Regions from separate parts of the Massilia sp. PWRC2 genome, predicted to be linked through region 1. Evidence: predicted binding sites of a transcription regulator. Region 1 holds the regulator's gene; each other region holds the start of a gene.

Region 1 (7,783 bases):
GCTGACGCGGAACGCACCACTGCTGAGCGCGATGTCGCCGCCATCGACGTCGCGCGTGCCGATCACGTACAGGCCGAACGCCTGCACGGCGCCGCTAAAGCTGAAGGTCAGGGCATCGCCCGCCTCGAGCGAAGCGGCGTTATTGTCGAGGCCCAGATAGTTGCGGCCGGAGCTGGTCCAGAACTGGTCGTCGAGCGCCGGCCGCGCGCTGCCGGCGGAGGGGCCCGACTACACCATGCCAAAACCGCTGCCGGCCGGGCCGCCGCCGGCATTGAAGGCAGTGCCCGCTGGTACCGCTTCGAAATCGGTGGTGCTCGCTTGCCAGCCGGCGATGGCGGCCTGAAATGCCGCCTTGCTCTGGTAAGCGAGCACGCCCGCGTAGGCCTGGCCACTGACCGCCAACAGCAGGCCGACCACGGCCCTGAACGAATAATTGAAAAGCGAAGACGTCATCCAGTACTCCTTGTATGGGTGGGGTGATGGGCGGGTATGCGCCTGCGTCGTTCGAGGACCTGCTGCACCGGTCGCCTGCACAAAAACACGCAGCAGGATTCATGCCATGCGCGGCGCGGGGCGCTCAATCTTTTTATAATCAAGGCACTGGACCAGGGCGGCGACGGCGCCATGGGGGCCGGGTAGCGCCGCCAGCAGCGCTGTCAGTTTTTCCGACAATTAGCCTGGATACAGGGATGCACGGCGATTAGCCGATGTCGCCCCCGGTGTTTTTGATGTACATCAAAAGTAAACCTGTGATCCAGCGGCGCAAACGTGTGCGACTCGACGGCTGTCAAGGCCGGCGTTATCATAGACGCATGCTGTTAGCCGCTTGTAGAGCCGGCGCCGGCCTGTGCTGCTGTTCTGTGCTGCCATTCTGTGCTGCAGTGCTGTCCTGCCGCGTTGCCCTGCTGCGTACATGAATGCCCGCCGGGCGTGCATCCCTTTCATACCGCCCTACAGTACGATTTTCTTGTAAAGAGCCGCCATGCGCCTTCCGCTTTCCGCCGCCGCCGTCACTGTCCACGCCATCAAGGCGGGATGCGCCGGCTGCAGCATGCACCAGTTGTGCTTGCCAATGGGCCTGGACGACGACGACATCGAACGCCTCGACCAGGTCATCGGCCGCCGCCGCCGGGTGGCGCGCGACGAACGCCTGTACCAGCGCGGCGAGCCGTTTCGCCATCTGTATGCGATCCGCTTCGGCCACTTCAAAACCTGCTACGTGGACGTCAGCGGCGACGAACAGATCACCGGCTTTCAAATGGCTGGTGAACTGCTGGGCATGGACGCCATCAGCGAAGAGCGCTACCAGTGCGACGCCGTCGCGCTCGACGATTGCGAAGTGTGCGAAATCCCCTTCCCCGCGCTCGAAAGCCTGTTTGGCGAAGTACCCAATCTGCTGCGCCACTTCCACCGCATCATGAGCCAGGAAATCACGCGCGAACAAAATGTCATGCTTTTACTGGGCAACATGCGGGCCGAACAGCGGTTTTCGGTTTTCCTGGTCAACCTGGCCACGCGCTATGCGGCGCGCGGTTATTCGTCCACCGAGTTTGATCTGCGTATGTCGCGTGAAGACATCGGCAACTACTTGGGCTTGACCATCGAGAGCATCAGCCGCCTGCTGGCCCGTTTTAAAAAGTTGGGCCTGCTGGCGGTCGACAAGCGCGGCATCACCCTGCTCGACCCGGCGCGCCTGAAGGCGATGGCGGCCGGCACCACGGCTTGCAGTCCGCTGGCCTGAGCGCGCCGCAGGTGCGCGGTGTCAGCGCCGGCAACGGCGCCCATCAAACGCAGGCCGTTGTCGCCGCCGCTGCGCGCTTGAGCGGCACGCCAAGCGGCCGCCCGGGCGCCATCGAAAAAGCGCCGACGATGCCGCCGCACATGCCGGCACAGTGCACGCTGACGGTCAGCCCGATCAGCAGCATGGCCAGCAATGGCGCCAGCACCGGCGGCAGAAAAGACCGCAGCGCGGCGGCGTCGATACCGGCTAGACGGTGCTGGAAAAGCGCGGCACCAGCGTCGCCGCCGGAGCTGCCGGTGATCCCGGTAATACCAAATAACGATCGAACACCATGCAGATATTGCGGATCACCAGCCGTCCCTTCGGACTGACGCTGAGCCACTCGGGGCCGACGCTGACCAGACCATCTTGCTGCAGCAGGTGCAGCTGTGCCAGCTCGCTGGCAAAATAATCGCCGAAGGTGATCGGAAAGGCTTGTTCGACTGCCTCGATCGACAGCTCGAACTGGCACATCAGCATCCCGATGATGGAGCGGCGCAGGGCGTCGTCCATCGAGAGGGTGATGCCGCGCTCGATCGGCAGCTCGTTGCGGTCGAGCCGTTCGTAATAGGCCTCGAGCGTCTTCACATTCTGGCTGTAGCTCATGCCCACCGCACCGATGGCCGACACCCCGCAGGCGACGATATCGGCATCGGCGTGCGTCGAATAGCCCTGAAAATTGCGGTGCAGGCGGCCCTGCCGCTGGGCCACCGCCAGCTCGTCGTCGGGACGGGCGAAATGGTCCATGCCGATGTATACATAGCCGGCTGCGCCCAGCCGGTCGATCGCCAGGCCCAGCATGGCGAGCCTGGTGTCGGCGTCTGGCAGGCGCGCCGTATCGATGCGGCGCTGCGGCTTGAACAGGTGCGGCAGATGGGCGTAGTGATACAGGGCGATGCGGTCGGGCGATGCCGTGATCACCCGCTCGAGCGTGTGCGCCATGGTCGCCGCATTCTGTTCGGGCAGGCCGTAGATCAGATCGATGTTCACCGAGCGGAAGCCGTGCTGGCGGGCGGCGTCGAGAATGGCCTGGGTCTGCGCCTGCGGCTGCACGCGGTTGACGGCGCGCTGTACCGCTTCGTCGTAATCCTGCACACCCAGGCTGATGCGGTTGAAACCCTGCTGGCGCAGGCGGCCGATGCGCTCGGGCGTCACGCTGCGCGGATCGACTTCGATGCCATACTCACCGGCGGCGTCGCTGGCGAAGGTGAAGTGGCGGTGCAGGTGCGCCATCAGCTCGTCGATCTGGGCGTCGCTCAGGTAAGTGGGGGTGCCGCCGCCCAGGTGCAGCTGGCGCACCTCGTTCATGCCGGAAAACAGCGCGGCCTGCATGGCGATCTCGCGTTTCAGGTAAGCGAGGTAATGGGCTGCCTTTTCGGTGCGGCGGGTGACGATCTTGTTGCAGGCGCAGTAGTAGCAGACCGATGCGCAAAACGGGATGTGCAGATAGAGCGACAGCGGCTTGCCGGCGCCACGCGTACGCCGCGCCGCCACCGCCGCCAGATAATCGCGGTAGCCAAATTGCGAGCTGAAACGGTCGGCCGTGGGGTAAGACGTGTAGCGCGGTCCGGCACGGCGCAAGTTGCGCAACAGGTCGGCATCGAAACGGACTGGCGCCTGCTCGGCTGAAAGGGTGAGGTGGGACATGCGCGCTTTTCGGAATGTGGACTGCTCGAAACTGAACGGTGTCCTTGATAAGCGTCAGTGTAAAAAGCGGGCGCGCTAAAATCCTTGACTTACATCAAATACAAAGGGGCGACGGCCGTCTCAAGGGGCCAGGCCAATGCGCTCGGCCAGCCGGTTCAGCGCGGCCTGCGCCAGCGCGTGTTCGCCCTTGCTGATGGCGGCATCGAGGCGGGCCGCCAGCTCGCCTTCGGCGCCGTGGTCAAACGAGGCCCCCGCCCCTTTGACAAAATGGGCAATTCTCGACACCGCGCGCCATTCGTGGCGGGCCGCCAGCGCCTGCATCTGCTGGACCTGCACCGGCAGCCGGGCGGCAAACAGCGCGCACAGCACCGCCATGTCGAGCAGCACCGGCGGCGCGCCGGCAGTCGCACTGGCGACGCCGCCCGGCGCCAGCAGGCTGCCCAACTGGCTCGCCAGCGCGCCACTGTCGAGCGGTTTGATCAGGCAGTGGCTAAATCCGCGCGCCAGATAGTGGCGCTGCTCGGCCGCCACCAGGGCCGCCGTCAGCGCCACGATGGGCCGCGCGTAGCCGGCCGCGCGCAGTGTCGCGCTGGCGTCGATACCGTCCAAAAAGGGGATGGTCAAGTCGATCAGCAGCAGCTCGAAGTGGCCAGTCAAGGCCAGCGCCACCGCACTGGCAGCGTCGTTGGTATTCGACACCTCGAGGCCCAGCTCGGTGAGCATGGCGCTGGTCAGGCGCCGGTGCCGTGCCTGGCTGTCGAGCAGCAAGACCTTGCCACGCAGGGCGGCCATCAGCGCGCCCCCGTCAGGCCAGCCGAGAAAGCGCGATAAGCCCGATAAGCCCGACAGGCCCGACAGGCTGGCCAACCAGGGGCGGCTTGACGGCCGCGCCAGAAACTCGCAATGAGCATGAAAGACACCGGTGACCGCCAATCCTGTAGCTGGGATAATGATTGCAAACCCGTCAATGCGGGTAAAAAGTCCGGCATCGCTGCCTCCCTGCCGCGCCCTTCGTGGCTAAGGCATGAGAGTGTACTGCGCACAGTTTTGCCTGACAATGCGTGATGGCCTGCTGATGCAGGTAGACAACAATCGGCGCTTGATCAAGCGGCCTGGTCGACCAGACGAAGCGCCGGTCTGGCCGCCGCCACCGCGCTGGCACTGCCCGCTTTGGCGGCGCCCCCGCCGCTGCCGGCGGGCAGCTTGAAGACGCCGACCGCTTCACTCATCTGCTGGGCCTGCTCCTGCAAGGAGTCGGCGGCAGCGGCCGCCTGCTCCGTCATCGCCGCATTTTGCTGGGTGCTCTCGTCCATCTCGGCGACACTGTGGCTGAGGTTTTCCAGGCCCTTGCTCTGCTCCTGGCTGGAGGCACTGATTTCACCGATCAGCTTGCTGACATGCTCGACCGAGGTAACGATTTCCGTCATCGTCGTGCCGGCATCTTCGACCAGCCGCGAGCCGGTGCTCACCTTGGTGGCGGAGTCATCGATGAGCTGCTTGATTTCCTTGGCGGCGCTGGCGCTGCGGTGCGCCAGACTGCGCACTTCGCTGGCGACCACGGCGAAGCCACGGCCCTGCTCGCCGGCACGCGCCGCTTCGACGGCGGCATTCAGGGCAAGGATGTTGGTCTGGAAGGCAATCGAGTCGATCACGCCGATGATGTCGGAGATCTTGCGCGCCGAGGCATTGATGTCATTCATGGTGTCGACCACCTGGGCCACCACCCGCCCGCCCTTGGCGGCCACGCCGGAGGCGGCGTCGGCCAGTTCGTTGGCATGGCGCGCACTTTCCGCATTGTGCTGGACGGTGGCGGTCAGGTCGCCCATCGAACGGGCGGCGCGGCCGATGTTGCCGGCCTGCGTCTCGGTGCGCGCCGACAGATTGGCGTTGCCGCTGGCGATCTCGGCGGAGGCGACGCGGATTTCCGCCGCCGCGCCCTGGATGCCGCCAACGATGCCTTCGAGCCGCGCGCGCATTTCAGCCAGCGCACCGAGCAGGCTGGCGCCATAACGGGGATCGAATTCGATGCTGATCGACAGGTCGCCGGCCGCCACCGTTTGCGCAATCTTGCGCGCATATTCGGGCTCACCGCCCAGCTGGCTCCAGATGGCGCGGATGACGAACCAGGCGACCAGCACCAGTGAACAGATGACCAGCGCCGCCACCGCAATACTGATGGTGAGCACCAGCTGGACGCGCGAGGTGCTGTAGGCGACGCCGTTTTTAAATTGTTTATTGGCAGCGACCACGGTTTTTTCCAGGTCGCCGCTTATGGCGGCCAACGATGCCTGCATCTTGGCGATGGCGCTGGGGACATCGCCCTTGTCGACCTCGAGCATGATGCGGGCAGCGGCCGCGCCATCGGTGTAGTAGGCGTTAAATTCGGTAAGAATGCGCTCGCTGTTGGCCTTTTGCCCGGCGATGGCGCCGTACTGGGTAATCTTGGTGCGAATCTTGTTGGCCGATTCGGCGATGGTGTCGAGCCGTTTTTTGTCGCCTTCGAGCACCGCCCCCTTGAGCTCGTCCGCCAGCGCCTGCACATCGCCGCGCAGCATGCCCGACTGGCTCAGCACGGGATAATCGACGGCGCCGGTGGCCTCGATGGCCTCAAGCGCGATGGTCGAATAGTATGACGAGACGGCCAGCCCCAATCCGAATATGGCAGCGGAAATAATGGGCAGCGACCAGATTCTGTTCTTGATGTTCATTGCGATGTCCTGGCTGATGATTGCATACGGGGGCACGCAACAACGCAGCGCCGCAGCGGCCTGGCTGCGCGCCCCCGGCGTGGTACTTTATTTGAGACTCAGTACCGGCTTGACGCTGCCGTCAAGGGCGCCCTTGTCGATATAACCGATCATGTTGGGGTTGCTGGCAACGAGCGTCTTGACGGCCGCGCTGTCGCCCACTTCCTTCGGCGGCTGGCCCTTGCCGCTGAAAATCTGCTTGGACCAGTAGGCTTTTACCTGCGCCGCCGTCTTGCCCGTCGACTTGGAATAAAAGTCGTCGCGCAGGGCGCCGTCAGCCTGATCGACCGGCACCGCCTGGCCACCACCAGGCAGGACATTCGATTTGCCGAGAAAAATGTCGGCAACCTGGTCGGCGGTGAGCGCGCTGGCGCCCGACTTGGCGGACACCACCACCACCGTTTCGGCGAAAGCGGCGCTGCCGGCAGCCATCATAGCGAGCGCCAGCAAAGAAGAACGCATCAGCGTGTTGTTTTTCATGAGAGCAATCCTTTAAAAGACGAAGTCGATGGTGCCGGACAAAATCTTGGCACTGCTGCCCGCCATGCCCGGCTTGGAGTTGGTGAAAAAGCCGTTGCTGCCTGGTTCCAGCTGCACCTTGTCGAGCTGCACCTTGAGCGCAAAGTTCTTGCGGAAGTCCCAGCGCAGGCCGCCCGAGACGGTGTGCTGGGCGCGTAGGGCCAAATTGATCTGGCCGTCATCGATATCGACCTTCGAATAGGTGATGTAGGGCGTAAATTTGTTGAAGCGGTAGCCGCCAGTCACATAGCCGGCCTTTTGTGCGCGCTGGACGGTGCCGAAATCGGACTTGGTCAGTTCGCCCAGCACGAACCAGTTGCCTGGATCGTAGGTGGCGCCAAGGTTGTAGACATTTGCTGGCGAATAAATAAACGTGCCGGCGGCGCCGTTGAGACGGAAGTCAATCTTGGTCAGCGCCGCGCGCAGCGTCAATGCACCCATCTCGGCGCTGTCGGCGATGCCCTTGATTTTCTCCGCGCGCACGCCGTTGGAAACGGCGCCGGTGGAGCTGACCGAAGCGACTTCCATCTTGCCGTACCAGACCTGGGTCGTATTCGTGACAGGGCCAAAAGTATGGCGGTAAGCGCCGTCAATGCCGTCCGAATTGGTGGTCGAGCGCAGGCTGTAAGTCTCGATCGGCGGGCGCACCCACGGATTGGCGTAACCGACCAGGCGGGTTTCCGAGTTCATGAAGGTGGCCATGGCGACGCGGCCAACGCGCACGCTCAGTTCCGGCGTGATCGCATACTTGATGTTGGCCCACTCGACGCGCGGCAGATAGCCTGAATTGACGCGCTCGCGCGAGACCACTTGCAGCACTGCGCTCCACTGGTCAGTGATCTTGGCATCGACCTGCATGGCAAGCTTGCTGTCGACGGTAAACGACGAGCGGTTGGTGTAGCCCGCGCCATTCGGCTGAAACACATCGGCGACATAGTCGCCCGTGTTGACCGAGTTGTGCACCATGCCGACGGTGCCGAAGCCGCTGACATTGAACATCTGGCTAACATCTTGCGCGTGAGCGCCGGCGGAAGCCAGCACGGCCATTCCCACCAGCACGGCAGTGCGGCGGCGGATCAGCGGGACAGCA
Region 2 (7,783 bases), on a different contig from region 1:
CGGTCCGCCCTGGCGTGCCGCAGACGCCACTGGTGGCCCGCAGCGACACCTTCATCGAGACCTTGGAAATGAATTTCGGCAAGCGCCGCTGGCAAGCGCAGATCAGCGTGGAGAAGCGCCGCCTGATGAGCAACTTCGATCTGTGGCTGCCGTGGGTGGCCATGCTGCTGGGGGCCTGCAGCTCCGGCCTGCTGTACGTGGTGTTTTGCACCTTTTCGTCCTCGCGCCGCCACGCCATCGCGCTGGCCCAGAACATGACCAAAGAATTGCGCGCCAGCGAGGCAAAACTGCAATGGTCGAACGAAAACCTGCGGCGCCTGGCGGCGCACGCCAACAACATCCGCGAAGACGAGCGCAAGAGAATTGCCCGCGAGATCCACGACGATCTGGGCCAAAACCTGCTGGCCTTGCGCATCGAGGCTGACATGCTGTCGGTGCGCACCAGCGGGCGCCAGCCGCGCCTGCATGCGCGCGCGCAAATGACCCTGCACCAGATCGACGCCACCATCCGCAGCGTGCGCCAGATCATCAATGACTTGCGGCCGACCGTCCTCGACCTGGGTCTCAATGCCGCTGTCGACTGGCAAATCAACGAATTCCGGCGCCGCGCCGGGATTGAGTGCCAGCTGATCGAGCCGCATGGCGAAATCAAGGTCAGCGACCAGTGCGCCACTGCCCTGTTCCGCATCCTGCAAGAGTCGCTCAGTAATATTTCGCGCCATGCCAGGGCGACCCGGGTCAAGGTGGAGCTGCGGGTGGACGGCGGCTGGATTTCCATGACCGTCAGCGACAACGGGGTCGGCCTGCAACAGGGCGCGCGCGGCAAACAGAGCTCGTTCGGCCTGGTCGGCATCGAAGAGCGCATGAATATCCTCAACGGTGTATTCCGCCTCGTCAGCACACCGGGCGGCGGCACCACGGTGCATATCTCGGTGCCAGTCAATGCCGATTCCGACGTCGCCGGCCTGCATTTCGTCGACGAAGAGACGGCGCAACTGGCGCTCGTCTAAGTTTCCGCGGGGTTAAGGCATGCCTTCCGCCTTCGTTTGCCGGCGGCGCAGGGTCAACACGACCAGCGCGCTAGTCAGCAACGCGACATAGGACCATTCCGTCGCAATCGGAATACTTCCCAAAATTCATTGATGAAGCTCAAGCCGGGACAACTTCCCGTGAGCAACAATGCCTTCACTGCCAAGCGCACACGGCGCCACAGCAGGGACTGACCAAGTGGTGACGCGTCGCAGCGTGAAGGGTAGGAAGGCAAGTAATCGTCCCAGCCGCCGCACCGACACTGCCAGGAATTCACCGACAAATACGATTGCCAACCAGAAGGATGACGACATGGACTCGACCACTGCAATGCGCACATGCGCTGAACTCGACCTCACACCCATCAAGCTCAAACTGATGCACCGGGAGTCGGGCGAGGGCTGGACGCTAGAACACGCCGACGCCGTCGAAGTGGAATACCGCCGCTTCCTGTGCCTGCTGCAAATGTATCCGCACGAAGATTTCGCGCCGCTGCTCGATGTCGATATCTTCTGGCACTATCACATCCTCGACACCCGCAAGTACGCTGCCGATTGCCAGCAGGTGTTTGGCCGCTTCATTCACCACCATCCTTACGTCGGTCTGGGCGCAGATGATGGCGCCGATCACCAGGCGTTCGGTACGTGCATGCATGCACTGTATCAGGCCACGTTTGGCGAACCGTGCCTGGTCGGCGCCAGCACCGACGACGCGCTGAAGCAAGTGCAACCGACGGCATACTGCTCGGCACCGGGCCAGCAGCAGCAAACGGCGTATTGCTCGGTCACCGGCAAGCAGCAAACGGCGTACTGCTCGAAATTGGGCAAGCGGCAAACGGCGTATTGCTCGAAATTGGACCAGCAGCAAACGGCCTATTGCTCGGTGACCGGAAAACAGCACACGGCGTATTGCTCGGCAATGGTGCAGTCGAAGCAGATTGCGTATTGCTCCGTAGTGGGCCAATCACCAATGACCGCGTATTGCTCGGCAACGGGTCACGCATTGCAAACCGCGTACTGCTCGGCACCAGCCGCCACCCGCCCGCAGCAAACTGCCTGGCAATCGCACAGCCCCGATTTCAGGCAAAGCGCCTGGCTGTCAGCAGCCAACCAGGTAACACTGCTGGCCGCTTGAACGTAACAAGGGCGCCGGCCCCACCGGCGCCCTGCGCACCGCCGCGATTGCTCCGCGGTCAGCGCCGCACCATCCTCCCCGCACTGCCCGTCCCTGTGCTGCCCCGCACGCGATAAAAACAACATTGCGCCGAATAAAACCATGGCGTTTTCATGCTGGCGCTGCGGCATCCGGCTGAGTTTGACACGGGATGATTCGACCATTGATCAAAATCAATGTTACGGGAACAAACTGGAAGATAGTTTGATTTGCGTCACTCTGAACCGGCTAACAATTTCGGCTAGCGCAAGACTTGACGGATTTTCCACACATACCCACCAGCTTTTCCATCCAAGGAGAAAACGATGAAGATCGATGCAACCATCGCCCCTATCGCAACACTTGATCTGTCGACCATACGCACGCGACTGATGCACCCCCATGCCGGACTGGGCTGGAGTGAGGCGCGCACGCGGGCGGCCGAAAGCGCTTATCGGGAGTTCTTGATGTTTGCCAAATTGTTGCCGCAGAAAGCGGCGGTGCCCAGCGCCGATGTCGATTACTTCTGGCACTTCCACATTCTCGACACCAAGAAGTATGCAGACGACTGCGCGCGCATCTTCGGCTATTTCCTGCACCACCAGCCGGAGGTCGAGTTCGACGATGGCGCCGGCGGCCGCCTGGCACCGGCGCGCGGCGCCGCGGCGTATTGTGCCCGCGACAGGATGCCAAGTCCTGCCCGCGCCGCCGCCCTGGCCGACGCCGCCAGCGACGCCAGCAGCGCAGGCTATTGTGCCAGCCCGGCCAGACCAGCAGCCTACTGCGCCAGCCCGGCCCGGCCGGTAGCATACTGCGCCGCCGCGGCGCGCCGCAGTATGGCCGCCGCCGTCAGTTAAGGCGGCGCCGCTCAGGCTGGCGACGGCTCCATCGGACTGGCCATCAGTGCACGCAGCTCGCGGATGCTGATGGCGCTCGCTTCATGCATGCGCAGCAAAATAGTCGCGCCGATCGGCAGGCTGCGGTGACGGATTTTGCTGATCACCGGTGGTGCCACTTCCAGCACGCGCGACAGCGCGGCGTCGTTTTTTAACTTGAGCTTGGCGATAATCGCATCGAGCACCTTGGCCGGGTTGTACACGGCCATGTTCGCAACTTGCTTGTTCATACTCGTCATCCTTTCGTGATCGCTGGCGCCCGATCAAGCGGCGCCATATTAAACGGGGGTGTCTACTGCAGGGTAGCGCTGGCCTCAGCAGACAAAACCAGCATACACCGCACGAATGCCGATTACTTAAGCGAAGCTTATTGGCAAGACCCAGCTTGCATTTAGGATTTCCGAATGGCAATTGCTGGCCGGCGCGGTCGGCCGCTTGCGGTTAAAATGGCGCGCACCGGGTTTTCTCTCCCACACTAAAAGGCGCCCCATGACATACGAAGAATTCCTCGACGAGGTCACCACCCTGCTGACCGAAATATACGAACTCGACGATGCCGCCGCCATCAAGCTGGTGGTCGACGCCCAGGATGCCGATTATTTTGTCGCCCACGATGACCACGAGGCCATGCGCACGCTCGAGCGCGCCAAGGACGATGCCAAGGCCCTGTACGAACAGCGCCAGCACAAGGTATTAACCCAGCAAAAGCAGCAGCAGCGCCGCGCCCAGCAAAAGAAGTAAGCGCGCAGTTAGCGGGCCGGGCCGCTTGCAGCCATCGCCGTCAGTGCCGGCACGATCTGCGGATACGCCAGCCTCACCCCCAGTTCCTGGCCGATGCGGCGGTTATCGATGCGCCGCGACTCGCTCATGAAACTCATCAGTTGCGGCGACACCTGTTGCGCCAGCGCGGCACGCGCCAGCCGCGGCGGCCGCGCCAGTGCGAACGCATCGGCGACCGCATCGAAATACGCCGCCATCTGCATGTCGCTATCGTCGACGGCGTTATAGACACGCCCCGGCAAGCCCCGCTGCAGCGCGCGGGCGACGATCTGCGCCAGGTCGTCCGCATGGATATGGTTGGTGTACACATCGTCGGCCGCGCGCAGCGCCGGGGTGCCCAGTCGCAAGCGTTCGAGCGGCAAGCGTTCGCGCGCATAAATGCCGGGCGCGCGCACGATGGCGAGCGCGCTGCCGCTGCGCCGGGCCCAGTGGCGCAACACGCGCTCGGCATCGACGCGGCGAATGGCGCGCGCATTGCGCGGTGCCAGCGACCGCGTTTCATCGATGCGCTGCCCCTGGCAATCGCCATACACGCCGGTGGTGCTGACATAAACGAGGCGCGCGCCGTCGGGTAAAATGGCGGCGAGATTGCGGCTGCGCTGGTCGCGTGCGCCCTGCCCTTGCGGCGGCGCCAGATGCACGATATACGGCGCCAGCCCTTTCAGGCGGGCCAGGCTGGCACGGTCGTCGAGATTGGCCACGATCGGCACGGCGCCGGCGGCGCGCAATGGCGCGCAGCGTTCCACGCTGCTGGTGACGGCAAACACGCGAAAGCGTTCGCGTACCAGCGGCAACAGGCGCAGGCCGACATCGCCGCAACCGATGATGAGCAAGCGGGGCCGCTTGAATGTTTGCTGGTTTTTTTGTTTGATAAATTGTTTCATGTTGGAGATTGTATGACGTTCCAGATCACTGTTGAGCCTAGCGGCCACCAATTTGCCTGCGAGGCCGGCGAAACCGTGCTGGGCGCGGCAATCCGTGCCGGCGTCGGCTTGCCCTACGGCTGCAAGAATGGCGCCTGCGGTTCCTGCAAGGGCAAGGTCATCGCTGGCACCGTCAGCCACGGTGCGCACCAGCAGCGCGCACTGTCGGCCGACGAAGCGGCCGCCGGCTTCGCCCTGTTTTGCTGCGCCACCACCGACGCTGACCTGGTCATTGCAGCGCGCGAAGTGGCCGGCAGCAGCGATTACCCGGTGCGCAAGATGCCGGCCCGCGTCAGCAAACTGGAACGGCTGGCGCCCGATGTGATGGTCATCAGCCTGCAACTGCCAGCCAACGAAGCGCTCGCCTACCGCGCCGGCCAGTACATCGAATTCATGCTCAGGGATGGCAAGCGGCGCGCGTACAGCATCGCCAATGCACCGTCGAGCCTGGACTCACCGCTGACCCTGCATATCCGCCACTTGGCTGGCGGCTTGTTTACGGACCAGGTGTTCTCGACCATGAAAGAGCGCGACATCGTCCGTTTCGAAGGACCGCTGGGCACCTTCTATTTGCGCGAAGAAGCCGCTGCGCCCATCGTGCTGCTGGCCTCCGGCACCGGCTTCGCGCCGGTCAAGGCACTCATTGAACACCTGATCCACCTGAAATCGACCCGCCCCGTCCACCTCTACTGGGGTGGCCGCCGGCCGCACGACCTGTACATGCATGCCCTGTGCGAGCAGTGGGCGCAAATTCTGCCGCGCTTTACCTATGTGCCGGTGGTATCCGAGCCGCTGCCCGAAGACCACTGGAGCGGCCGCCGCGGTTTCGTCCACGCCGCCGTCATGGACGACCTGGCCGACCTGTCGGGCTACCAGGTGTATGCCTGCGGCGCCCCCGTCATGGTGGAAGCGGCGCAGCGCGATTTTATCGGTCACCGTGGCTTGCCAGCCGAGCAGTTTTTTGCCGATGCATTTACCAGTGAAGCGGACCTGGCGGCGTCCTGACACGCCGTCCAACGGTTGCCGCCGGCTGCAGAGGGCGGCCAGTTCGGGCATAATTCCGTGCTGCAATCTTTTCCGAAAGCCAGCATGCCCGAACATTCCACGGCGGACTCCGCCAGCCGCTTTGCCGTCCTGCGCAATGGTAACTTCGCCTTTTATATATCGTCGCGCGTGCTGGGCACGCTGGCCGTGCAAATGCAAAGTGTGGCCATCGGCTGGCAGGTGTATGACATCACTGGCAGCCTGTACGATCTGGGCTTGATTGGCCTGGCCCAGTTTCTGCCCTTCCTGCTGTTGATCTTGCCAGCCGGCCATGTCGCCGACCGCTATAACCGCCGCAGCGTGATTGCTGCCTGCCTTGGTCTGCAATTTCTGGTGTCGCTGCTGCTACTGCTGTTCAGCCTCAATTTCAGTAACAGCGGCGGCGTGGTGTGGCCGGTGTTCGCTATCCTGGTCCTGTTTGGCAGCGCGCGCGCCTTCATGATGCCGGCTTCACAAGCGATCCTGAAAAACCTGGTGCCGCTCGACCAGTTCAGCCAGGCGGTCGCGCTCAGTTCGTCGAGCTTTCACGTCGCCGTCATCACCGGCCCCGTGCTCGGTGGCCTGCTGTATCTGGCCGGGCCGACCAGCGTCTACCTGGTGGCCGGCGCCCTGCTGCTGCTGGCCGCCGTGCTGATGACGCGCACCCGCAGCACCAGCCAGCTAAAAAGCAGCGGGCCGGCCAGCTGGCACACGGTGCTCGAAGGGCTGCGTTTCGTCCGTTCGCGGCCCATCATCCTGGGCGCCATCTCGCTCGACCTGTTCGCCGTGCTGTTTGGTGGCGCCACCGCGCTGTTGCCGGCGTATGCGCGCGACGTGCTGCAGGCGGGGCCGACCGGACTGGGCCTGCTGCGCACCGCCCCTGGTGCCGGCGCCGCCATCTGCTCGATCGCGCTGGCGCTGTGGCCGATCCGCCGCCGCGTGGGACTGTGGATGTTTGGCGGCGTCGGCCTGTTCGGCGTAGCCACGGTGGTACTGGGCGCCACCGCCAGCCTGCCGGTCGCCCTCGGCGCCTTGTTTTTGCTGGGGGTCGGCGACATGGTCAGCGTCTACATCCGCCACCTGCTGGTGCAGTACGAAACGCCGGACGAGATCCGCGGCCGCGTCAGCGCGGTGAGCGCGGTATTCATCGGCGCCTCCAATGAGCTCGGTGAATTCGAATCGGGGCTGGCGGCTGGCTGGCTGGGCCTGGTGCGCGCCATCGTCGTCGGCGGCGCCGCCACCCTGGTGGTGACGGGCCTGTGGGCCTGGCTGTTTCCCGTGCTTTCGCGCATGGACCGGTTTCCCCATCACGACAAAGAAAGCGCCCCGTCCGCTAGCGCGAAAGCGCCTTAGACAAGCAACAACCCCGCCGAAGCGGGGTTGTTTTGCACTCAACGATCTGCGCAGCGCTCACTGCTTGCGGCGGCGCGCGGCAACCACCCCAATCATGCCGATTCCCAACAAGAACACGCTGGTCGGCTCCGGCACCGCTGCGCCCTCGGCTGCCACCGTCACTTGCCTGAACCCAACCGAGCCATCGGTGGAGTGCTGACCAATGGCATGGGCAAATTCCACGCTTTTAATCAGGCTGCTCGAGGTGAATCCGATGAAACTGTTGGCCGACAAATTGGTGAGACTGAGGATGCTGTTGTCGCCAAACGTGATGTAAGCGTTATAGCCATTGTCAAATGACAAGGTGGTTGAAAAGCCGTACACGCCGTCTGCGCTACCGACGTTGGTGCTCGTCAAGTTCATGACACCGGAACCATTGCAACCCCAGCACAGGCCGTAACTGCCCACCAGATTATGGTTGCTGAAACCGGTCGACGTGTAGCCGATGCTGCCAGCCGAGATCGCCTTAATCTGTGCATTGTTCAAATTTTGCGATGCGCCACCCCAGTTGTCCGTTTTTGCATTGCTCACCGCACTCAAAAAACTGCTCTGGTCCGCATACGATGAGTAGAGCGCCGTGGCACTGGC
Region 3 (7,783 bases), on a different contig from region 1:
GACAATGGCAGCGAAACAGGCTGGCAGCTGGGGCGCGGCCGCGTGCCTGCCCGCATCGCGCCCGATCTGCATGGCGCGGCGCGACTGATTGCCGAGGAGGGCGAACGACAGCGCAATTGAGGCAGTCGAGGCAGGCAGCACAGCTCGCACGCGAACCTGCAGGGCCCGGCGCACAGCACAACTGCACTCAGGCCACGGAACGCAGGCAACGCATCGGAAGCCACGCAACTCCGGCCACGGAACCACGGCAACACTATTCAGGCCATGCAACCCAGGCCACGCAACTCCGGCAACACAACTCACGCCGCGCCTCCCTACGCTACGCAAGTGAGCGCCAGTGAGCGCAAGTGAGCGCAATTGAGCGCAATTAAGCGCAATTGCACACGAACGCACCGGCGCGCCCTGCCCTGCGCGGCGTTTCAGGCAGTGCCAGCAGCCGCTGCCGCCTCCAACTGAGCCAGCTTGGCCTTGATCGCCCGCTCTTCGTTCCAGCGCAGCGTTTCATCACGCACGATGGCGACGATGGCCGAGACGGCGCCATCCGGGGCGTGCAACATCGCCACCGTGAAGGCAATCGACAGGCTTTTGCCTTCCTTGTGCAAGGCTGGCACGCGCAGCAGATCGCTACCGTAGCGCGTCTCGCCGGTCGCCATGGTCTTGTGGTAACCGTCCCAGTGGCGCTGCCGCTGGCGCTCGGGAATGATGAGGTCGAGCGACTGCCCGAGGGCATCGCTTTCCGTAAAACCGAAGATACGGGTGGCGGCCGGGTTCCACACGGTGATGGCACCGGCGGCATCGCAGACGATGACGGCGTCGCCCAGGGCGCTGACAAAATGGCTGAAATCAATAGTGCTGCTCATGGCGTTTTCCTTGCGCCAGGCGGACGCGCCGCACCGTCGTCGGCAGCGTCCCCCGGCTGATACGATTCTAAAACGAAAACGGCGCGTCACAGCCAGGCTGTAACGCGCCGCGCAGTCGCAGGCGGCTGCCGCCGCCTGGCTGGCTTACACTACTTTTTGATCGTGCAACGCTGCGATCTGGTCCTGGTTGTAGCCCAGGCTTTCCAGCACTTCATCGGTGTGCTCGCCGAGCAGCGGCGAACCGGTGATCTCGACGGTGGTGTCGGAGAACTTGATCGGGCTGCCGACCGTGAAGTACTTGCCGCGTTCCTTGTGGTCAACTTCAGCGATGGTACCGCTGGCGCGCAGCGATTCATCGTTGAGAATTTCTTTCATCGTCAGCACGGGTGCGCAAGGGATGTCGAATTTGCGCAGGATGTCGACCGCTTCGAACTTGGTCTTGTCAGCCAGCCACACTTCGATGGTGGCGAAGATGTCGAAAATTTTGTCCTGGCGTGCCGCCGCCGTCATGTAAGCCGGGTCGGTGGCCCATTCAGGCTTGCCGATGGCGCGCGTGATGGGTTCCCAGGCGTGGCCCTGGATGGTGAAATAAATGTAGGCGTTGGGGTCGGTTTCCCAGCCCTTGCACTTCAATACCCAGCCAGGCTGGCCACCACCGCCGGCGTTACCGCCGCGTGGCACGAAGTCCGAGAACTTGCCGTGTGGGTACTGTGGATACTCTTCCAGGTAGCCGATACGGTCCAGGCGCTGCTGGTCACGCAGTTTGACGCGGCACAGGTTCAGCACGGAGTCTTGCATCGACACGGCCACCTTTTGGCCCTTGCCGGTCTTGTCGCGGCCGCGCAGGGCGGTCAGGATGCCGATCGCCAGGTGCATGCCGGTGTTCGAATCACCCAGCGCAGCAGCGGAAATGGTTGGTGGGCCGTCGTCAAAACCGGTGGTCGAGGCAGCACCGCCGGCGCACTGGGCGACGTTTTCGTAGACTTTCAAGTCTTCGTAATGGTGGCCATCGGAGAAGCCCTTGACGGACGCCACGATCATGCCCGGATTGAGCGAATTGATGTGTTCCCAGGTGAAGCCCATACGGTCCAGTGCGCCTGGGCCGAAGTTCTCGACCAGCACGTCCGATTCCATGATCAGCTTGGTCAAAATTTCTTTGCCGGCAGCGGTCTTGGTGTCCAGGGTCAGCGATTTCTTGTTGCTGTTAAGCATGGTGAAATACAGGGCGTCGACGCCCGGGATGTCACGCAGTTGCGAACGGGTGACATCACCCGAACCGGGACGCTCGACCTTGATGACGTCGGCGCCGAACCAGGCCAGCAGCTGGGTGCAGGCCGGACCGGCTTGCACGTGGGTGAAGTCGATAATCTTGATGCCCTCTAGGGGCTTGTTGCTCGTTGCGTCGCTCATTTGTGTCTCCATGAAGTAGGCGTGATCGTTCTTGTTGCCGGCACCCGGGGCGCCGGCGATGTTGCATGACTCTTGCGTGACTCTTGCGTAACTCTTGCTGGACTCTTGCTGGACTCTGACTGATTATTTCTTGCTCGCGCCGCTCTGCGGATTCAGATTGGTCAGGCGGCCACTTTCCGTGCCGGCGTTCGGATCGATCACCGCGTTGATCAGGGTCGGCTTGCCGGAAGCAATCGCTTCATTCAAGGCAACGGTCAATTCTTCCGGTGTCGTCACGTTGTAACCGATGCCGCCAAAGGCTTCGATCATCTTGTCGTAACGGGCACCCTTGACGAACGAGGTAACGGGCACATCGTTTGGCACATTCGGGTTGAGGTTCGGATCAGTGCCTTTGTAGACACCGTTGTTGTTAAATACAATCGTGACGATTGGCAAGTCATAGCGGCAAATCGTTTCCAGCTCCATGCCGGAGAAACCGAAGGCGCTGTCGCCTTCGATGGCGACGACTGGCTTGCCGGTAATGACGGCGGCGCCGATGGCGTAGCCCATGCCAATCCCCATGATACCCCAGGTGCCGGAATCGAAACGTTTGCGTGGCTCGTACATGTCGATGATCGAACGGGCGTAATCGAGCGTGTTGGCGCCTTCGTTGACGACGTTGATATCAGGCCGGGTCTTGAGGATGTCGCGGATCGCCCGCAGCGCGCTGTGAAAGTTCATCGGCGATGGATTGAGGGCCAGCGTGGCCGCCATCTTGCTCAGATTCTTGTCCTTGCGTTCAGCGATCGCACCGGTCCAGGCCGTATCTGGCTTGGCGTGGCCATTGTCGGCAATGCCTTTCAACAGCGCGGCGACGCACGAGCCGATGTCGCCAATCAACGGTGCGGCAATCGCGACGTTGCTGTCGATTTCGGTTGGCGAAATGTCGATCTGAATAAACTGCTTCGGCACGGCGCCCCAGGTTTTGCCTTTGCCGTGCGACAGCAGCCAGTTCAGGCGCGCGCCGATCAGCACGACGACGTCGGCTTCGGCCAGCACAAAAGAACGGGCGGCCGACGCCGATTGTGCGTGGTTGTCTGGCAGCAAGCCCTTGGCCATCGACATCGGCAGGTAGGGAATGCCAGAGTTTTCAACGAAGGCGCGGATGTCGGCATCGGCCTGGGCGTAAGCGGCGCCCTTGCCCAGCAAGATCAGCGGCTTTTTCGCACTCTTGAGCAGGTCGAGTGCACGCTGCACCGAATCAGGTGCGGGGATCTGGCGTGGGACGGGATCGACCACCTTGACCAGCGAACGCTTGCCGTGTTCAGCATCGAGCGATTGCGCCAGCAGCTGCGCCGGCAAGTCAAGATAGACGCCGCCTGGACGGCCGGAAACGGCGGCGCGGATGGCGCGCGCGATACCAATGCCGATGTCTTCGGCTTTGTTGATGCGGTAAGATGCTTTGGCGTAGGGCTTGGCAGCGTTGAGCTGATCCATTTCCTCGTAGTCGCCCTGCTGCAGGTCGACGATCTCGCGCTCGGAAGAGCCGGAAATCAGAATCATCGGGAAGCAGTTGGTGGTGGCGTTGGCCAGTGCGGTCAAGCCATTCAAAAAGCCGGGTGCCGACACGGTCAGGCAAATGCCTGGTTTTTGCGTGATGTAGCCGGCAATGGCGGCGGCGTTGCCGGCGTGCTGCTCGTGGCGGAAGCCAATGAAACGCATGCCTTCGGCTTGCGCCAGGCGGGCCAGATCGGTAATCGGAATGCCGACCAGGCCGAAGATGGTGTCGATGTCATTGTGTTTGAGGGCATCGATGACCAGATGGAAGCCGTCGGTCATTGCTGGTGCTTGGGTGCTGTCTGTCATGATGGATGTCTCCTCCTTGTGATTCGTCAAAGGCGCCGCATGGTAATCGTCAACACAAGTTCTTCTTTGACCTGTGAAAGTCGTGAGGCAGCCTGGCTTTTATTAGCGGCCATCATAGCGAGCGGGCCGGATAACTCTCATTGACCAAGGTCAATTTTCGCCGCATGATGTCGGCTCCTGTCAAATAAGGTATCAAAGCAATGACATTGGTAGCGAACCATCCGGACCGAAATATCATCCGCGTCCAGCTCAAGCAGAATGTGGTTCTCAAAGAATTGCGCGACAGTGAAATGGAAGCACTCGAACCTTTTCTGACGGTCGAAGACCATCAGAAGGGGGACATGCTGCTCAATCAGGGCGTACACGATATGGAGCAATATTTCGTGCTTGATGGCATCCTCAAACGGGTCGTCACCAACCAGGAAGCGAAGGAAATGATCCTGCGTTTTCCGGCCGAGCGCGACATCGAAACAAGCTACGCCGCCTGGCGCTTGCACACGCCCACGCCGTACAGCATTGTCTGCGTGACCAAGGCGCGGGTGGCACGCATGCCGCTGTCGCAGTGGGTGGCATTTTTGGAGAGTCACAGCGCCGTCAAGCTGGCCTTTGAATACGAAGTGATGAACCTCATGAGCGGCATCATGGCGCACACCATCACCCTGCACCTGCTCGACGCGCCGGGGCGCGTGCACCGCTTCATGCGCAAGCATCCGGAACTGTTCGAACGGCTGCCAAAAAAGGAGTTGGCGTCCTATCTGAACCTGTCGCCAGAGACCTTGAGCCGGCTAAAAAATCAGGGAAAAATCTAGCGGGCGCCGCCGCCAATTCGGTCGTTTGGCACCATGTTGTTGATGTTGCCAATATCAGTTTTCGCTATATCTCATATCAGAACATGAAATTGGTGCGATGCAAAAGAGGTCTTTATAATTGACTTCATCGAATCCAACCAACCTTCAGGAGTCTCTCATGACCAGCTTCAACAACACCGCACCAGCCGGCTCGACCTATCCCGCACCATCGTTCTCGATCACCTCGATCATCGAAGCGTTGTTCATGACCAAACTGCGCGAAGAACTCGATGCCGAAACCACCGGCGACAAGTCGGACGCAGCTTTTCACTACGGCATGTAATCAAGCCCGGATTGCTGCAACTGCAGCAATCCGGCGAAAATAAAACGCACCCAAGGCCAAGGTCTTCGGTGCGTTTTTTTATGTGCGCGTCGGTGACTTCAAAGGCGCTTTTAGATCATCTCACGCGGCCACCAGTTTCTGCAGTTTGACGCCGCCATGCTCTTCCTGCATGGTGCGCTCAAGCATTTTAACGAGCGCGTACGCCGAGTCGATATGCGGCGTTGGCGTCCCCGTCAGCCGAGCCAGCTCAACCACCGATCCGACCAGCGCATCAATCTCCGGCCCCCGTCCCGCTTCCACATCCTGCAGCATCGAGGTCTTGTGTTTGCCGACCTTCTCGGCGCCCTCGATGCGACGGTCGAGCGTGACGCGGAACGAAATGCCCAGCTGCGCCGCCACTGCCTGCGCTTCTTCCATCATCGCCGCTGCCAGTTCGCGCGCCAGCGGATACTGGCAGATGTCAACCAGGGTCGAATGTGACAGCGCGCTGATGGGATTGAAGCACACATTGCCCCACAACTTGAGCCAGATTTCAGCACGGATATTGTCGAGCACGGGAGCCTTCAAGCCAGCATGCTGAAACACGCTGGAAATGGCCAGCGCCCGCGCGCTGCTGCTGCCGTCGAGTTCGCCGAGTGGAAAGCGTTCGCCTTCCACATGCTGGATCACGCCTGGGGCGATCAGTTCGGCTGCAGGGTAGACCACGCACCCGAGGATATGTTGGGGTGCGATCTTGCTGGCGAGCAGGCCCGTGGGATCGACGCTCTTGACGACGTGTCCTTCGAACTTGCCGCCGTGCTGGTGAAAGTACCAGAACGGGATCCCGTTCTGCATCGTCACCACCACCGTATCGGGTCCTATCAAATGGCCGATCTGGTCGGCCACCGCGTCGACCTGGTGCGCTTTTAAAGCCAGGATCACCAGCTCTTGCACACCGGCCGCGGCGTAGTCGTCGGTCGCCTTGACGTGCGGCGCGACGTGTTCTGTTCCATCATGATCGATCAGCTTGATACCGTTCGCCGCGATCGCTGCCAGGTTGGCACCGCGCACGATGAACGTGACATCTTCGCCTGCCAGCGCCAGCTTGGCGCCGACGTACCCCCCAATTGCTCCTGCTCCAATGATTGCAATTTTCATGACGTGCTCCCACCTAGTTTACTCGAACCGGTTTTTGAGCTTGCCTATGCCATCGATCTCGATTTCGATCGTGCTGTTTGGTCGCATGGAGCCCACGCCGACCGACGTGCCGCACAGCAGCACATCGCCCGGATACAAAGTCATGTCTTTCGAAATCTTGCTGACCAATTGGGCCACTGAAAACACCATATCATTGACAGGGTAATCCTGCCGGACTTCTTCGTTGAGAATCGTGCGCACCACCAGCATGGCCGGATCGAGTCCGCTGGCAATCACCGGTCCCAGCGGACAAAAGGTATCGAAGCCCTTGGCCCGGCACCATTGCGCAAAAGTGGGATCGCGGCTGATGATCTCGGCGACGGTGACGTCGTTGGCGCAGGTCAGGCCGAACACGTGCTCGGGCGCTGCTGCTTCACTGACATTGGTGGCGGTCTTGCCAATCACGATGGCCAGTTCGCCTTCGAACACCACCTTGGCGTCAGGACTGCCTTCGAGCAGCGGGCGGCGAATCGTGCCGCCAGGCGCCAGCAGGGTATTGGGGGTCTTGACCAGGTACAGCGGTTCCGGCGGTGGCGCCAGTCCCAGTTTCTTGCCCAGCGCATGGTAGTTGTTCCACATCGCCAGCATCTTGCCCGGCACCACGGGAGCGAGCAGCTTGACGTCGCTCAGGTGCATGGATTTGCCGTTCGGTTCGGGATTGGCGAACATGTCGCCCTCGTGGACCCGAATCTTTTCACCTTCGAGCGTGCCGAAGCAGATCGCTTCCCCGTGTTGGAAGCGAACCCAGCGTTTGATAGTCATATACATTCCTTTGGTACGCCGGATGGTTCGGGAAGGTGGCGCCGACCGGCACTGCCAGCCGGCGCCGTAGTGCAGGTTTAGCGGGCCATCCGTGCGGCTGCCACATCGATCGAACCGGGTGCGACCGGGGTCACCGCTTCGGTCATGAACTTCGAGCGCATCGGCTTGAGGACGAACCAGGCCATCAGGGCGGCCGCCGCGTTCAGGCCGCAGCCGACGAAGAACACGGCTTCCCAGCTGCCGGTGGCGGCAGTGATCATGCTCGAGACAGGCACGAAGATCGAGGCGGTGCCCTTGGCGGTGTACAGCAGGCCGGCATTACCAGCGGCGTTCTTGGTGCCGAAAGTATCGGCAGCGGTGGCCGGGAACAGGCTGTAGATTTCGCCCCAGGCAAAGAACACGACACCGGTCAGGATCACGAACATGATCGGATCGCGGCCAAAGTAGTACAGCGCCAGGATGCCCACCGATTCCATCGCAAAGGCGATGAACATGGTTTTTTCACGGCCGATCTGGTCGGATACCCAGCCAAAGAAGGGACGCGTCAAGCCATTGAGCACGCGGTCGATCGCCAGGGCAAAAGTCAGTGCTGGCAGGAT

Evidence for each region. The regulator FNR, encoded in region 1, switches genes on or off when oxygen is low (the NO sensors DNR and NnrR bind a similar motif). The targets are predictions, from matches to a motif close to TTGATNNNNATCAA.
Region 2: ACP7BZ_RS05035 (glycine-rich domain-containing protein) is a predicted target of FNR. The motif match lies at 2,366-2,379, and genes of this name have one in related genera.
Region 3: oxc (oxalyl-CoA decarboxylase) is a predicted target of FNR. The motif match lies at 4,256-4,269, and genes of this name have one in related genera.

Annotation. Positions count from the first base shown of each region.
Region 1 covers NZ_JAFCUW010000004.1:52,147-59,929, reverse strand. The annotation lists gene ACP7BZ_RS09755 (PEP-CTERM sorting domain-containing protein) at 1-87, opposite strand, end outside; gene ACP7BZ_RS09750 (hypothetical protein) at 229-453, opposite strand; gene fnr (fumarate/nitrate reduction transcriptional regulator Fnr) at 983-1,741, shown strand; gene ACP7BZ_RS09740 (sulfite exporter TauE/SafE family protein) at 1,785-1,946, opposite strand; gene hemN (oxygen-independent coproporphyrinogen III oxidase) at 1,988-3,427, opposite strand; gene ACP7BZ_RS09730 (Hpt domain-containing response regulator) at 3,548-4,219, opposite strand; gene ACP7BZ_RS09725 (methyl-accepting chemotaxis protein) at 4,531-6,135, opposite strand; gene ACP7BZ_RS09720 (phosphate ABC transporter substrate-binding protein) at 6,223-6,654, opposite strand; gene ACP7BZ_RS09715 (hypothetical protein) at 6,667-7,783, opposite strand, start outside.
Region 2 covers NZ_JAFCUW010000002.1:59,415-67,197, reverse strand. The annotation lists gene ACP7BZ_RS05045 (CHASE domain-containing protein) at 1-1,010, shown strand, start outside; gene ACP7BZ_RS05040 (glycine-rich domain-containing protein) at 1,342-2,163, shown strand; gene ACP7BZ_RS05035 (glycine-rich domain-containing protein) at 2,508-3,038, shown strand; gene ACP7BZ_RS05030 (hypothetical protein) at 3,050-3,307, opposite strand; gene ACP7BZ_RS05025 (hypothetical protein) at 3,567-3,818, shown strand; gene ACP7BZ_RS05020 (NAD-dependent epimerase/dehydratase family protein) at 3,827-4,741, opposite strand; gene ACP7BZ_RS05015 (CDP-6-deoxy-delta-3,4-glucoseen reductase) at 4,754-5,785, shown strand; gene ACP7BZ_RS05010 (MFS transporter) at 5,870-7,156, shown strand; gene ACP7BZ_RS05005 (PEP-CTERM sorting domain-containing protein) at 7,214-7,783, opposite strand, start outside.
Region 3 covers NZ_JAFCUW010000001.1:361,648-369,430, forward strand. The annotation lists gene ACP7BZ_RS01655 (HAD hydrolase-like protein) at 1-120, shown strand, start outside; gene ACP7BZ_RS01660 (PAS domain-containing protein) at 420-860, opposite strand; gene frc (formyl-CoA transferase) at 1,005-2,270, opposite strand; gene oxc (oxalyl-CoA decarboxylase) at 2,394-4,115, opposite strand; gene ACP7BZ_RS01675 (Crp/Fnr family transcriptional regulator) at 4,316-4,924, shown strand; gene ACP7BZ_RS01680 (hypothetical protein) at 5,082-5,246, shown strand; gene ACP7BZ_RS01685 (2-dehydropantoate 2-reductase) at 5,367-6,383, opposite strand; gene ACP7BZ_RS01690 (fumarylacetoacetate hydrolase family protein) at 6,402-7,184, opposite strand; gene oxlT (oxalate/formate MFS antiporter) at 7,262-7,783, opposite strand, start outside.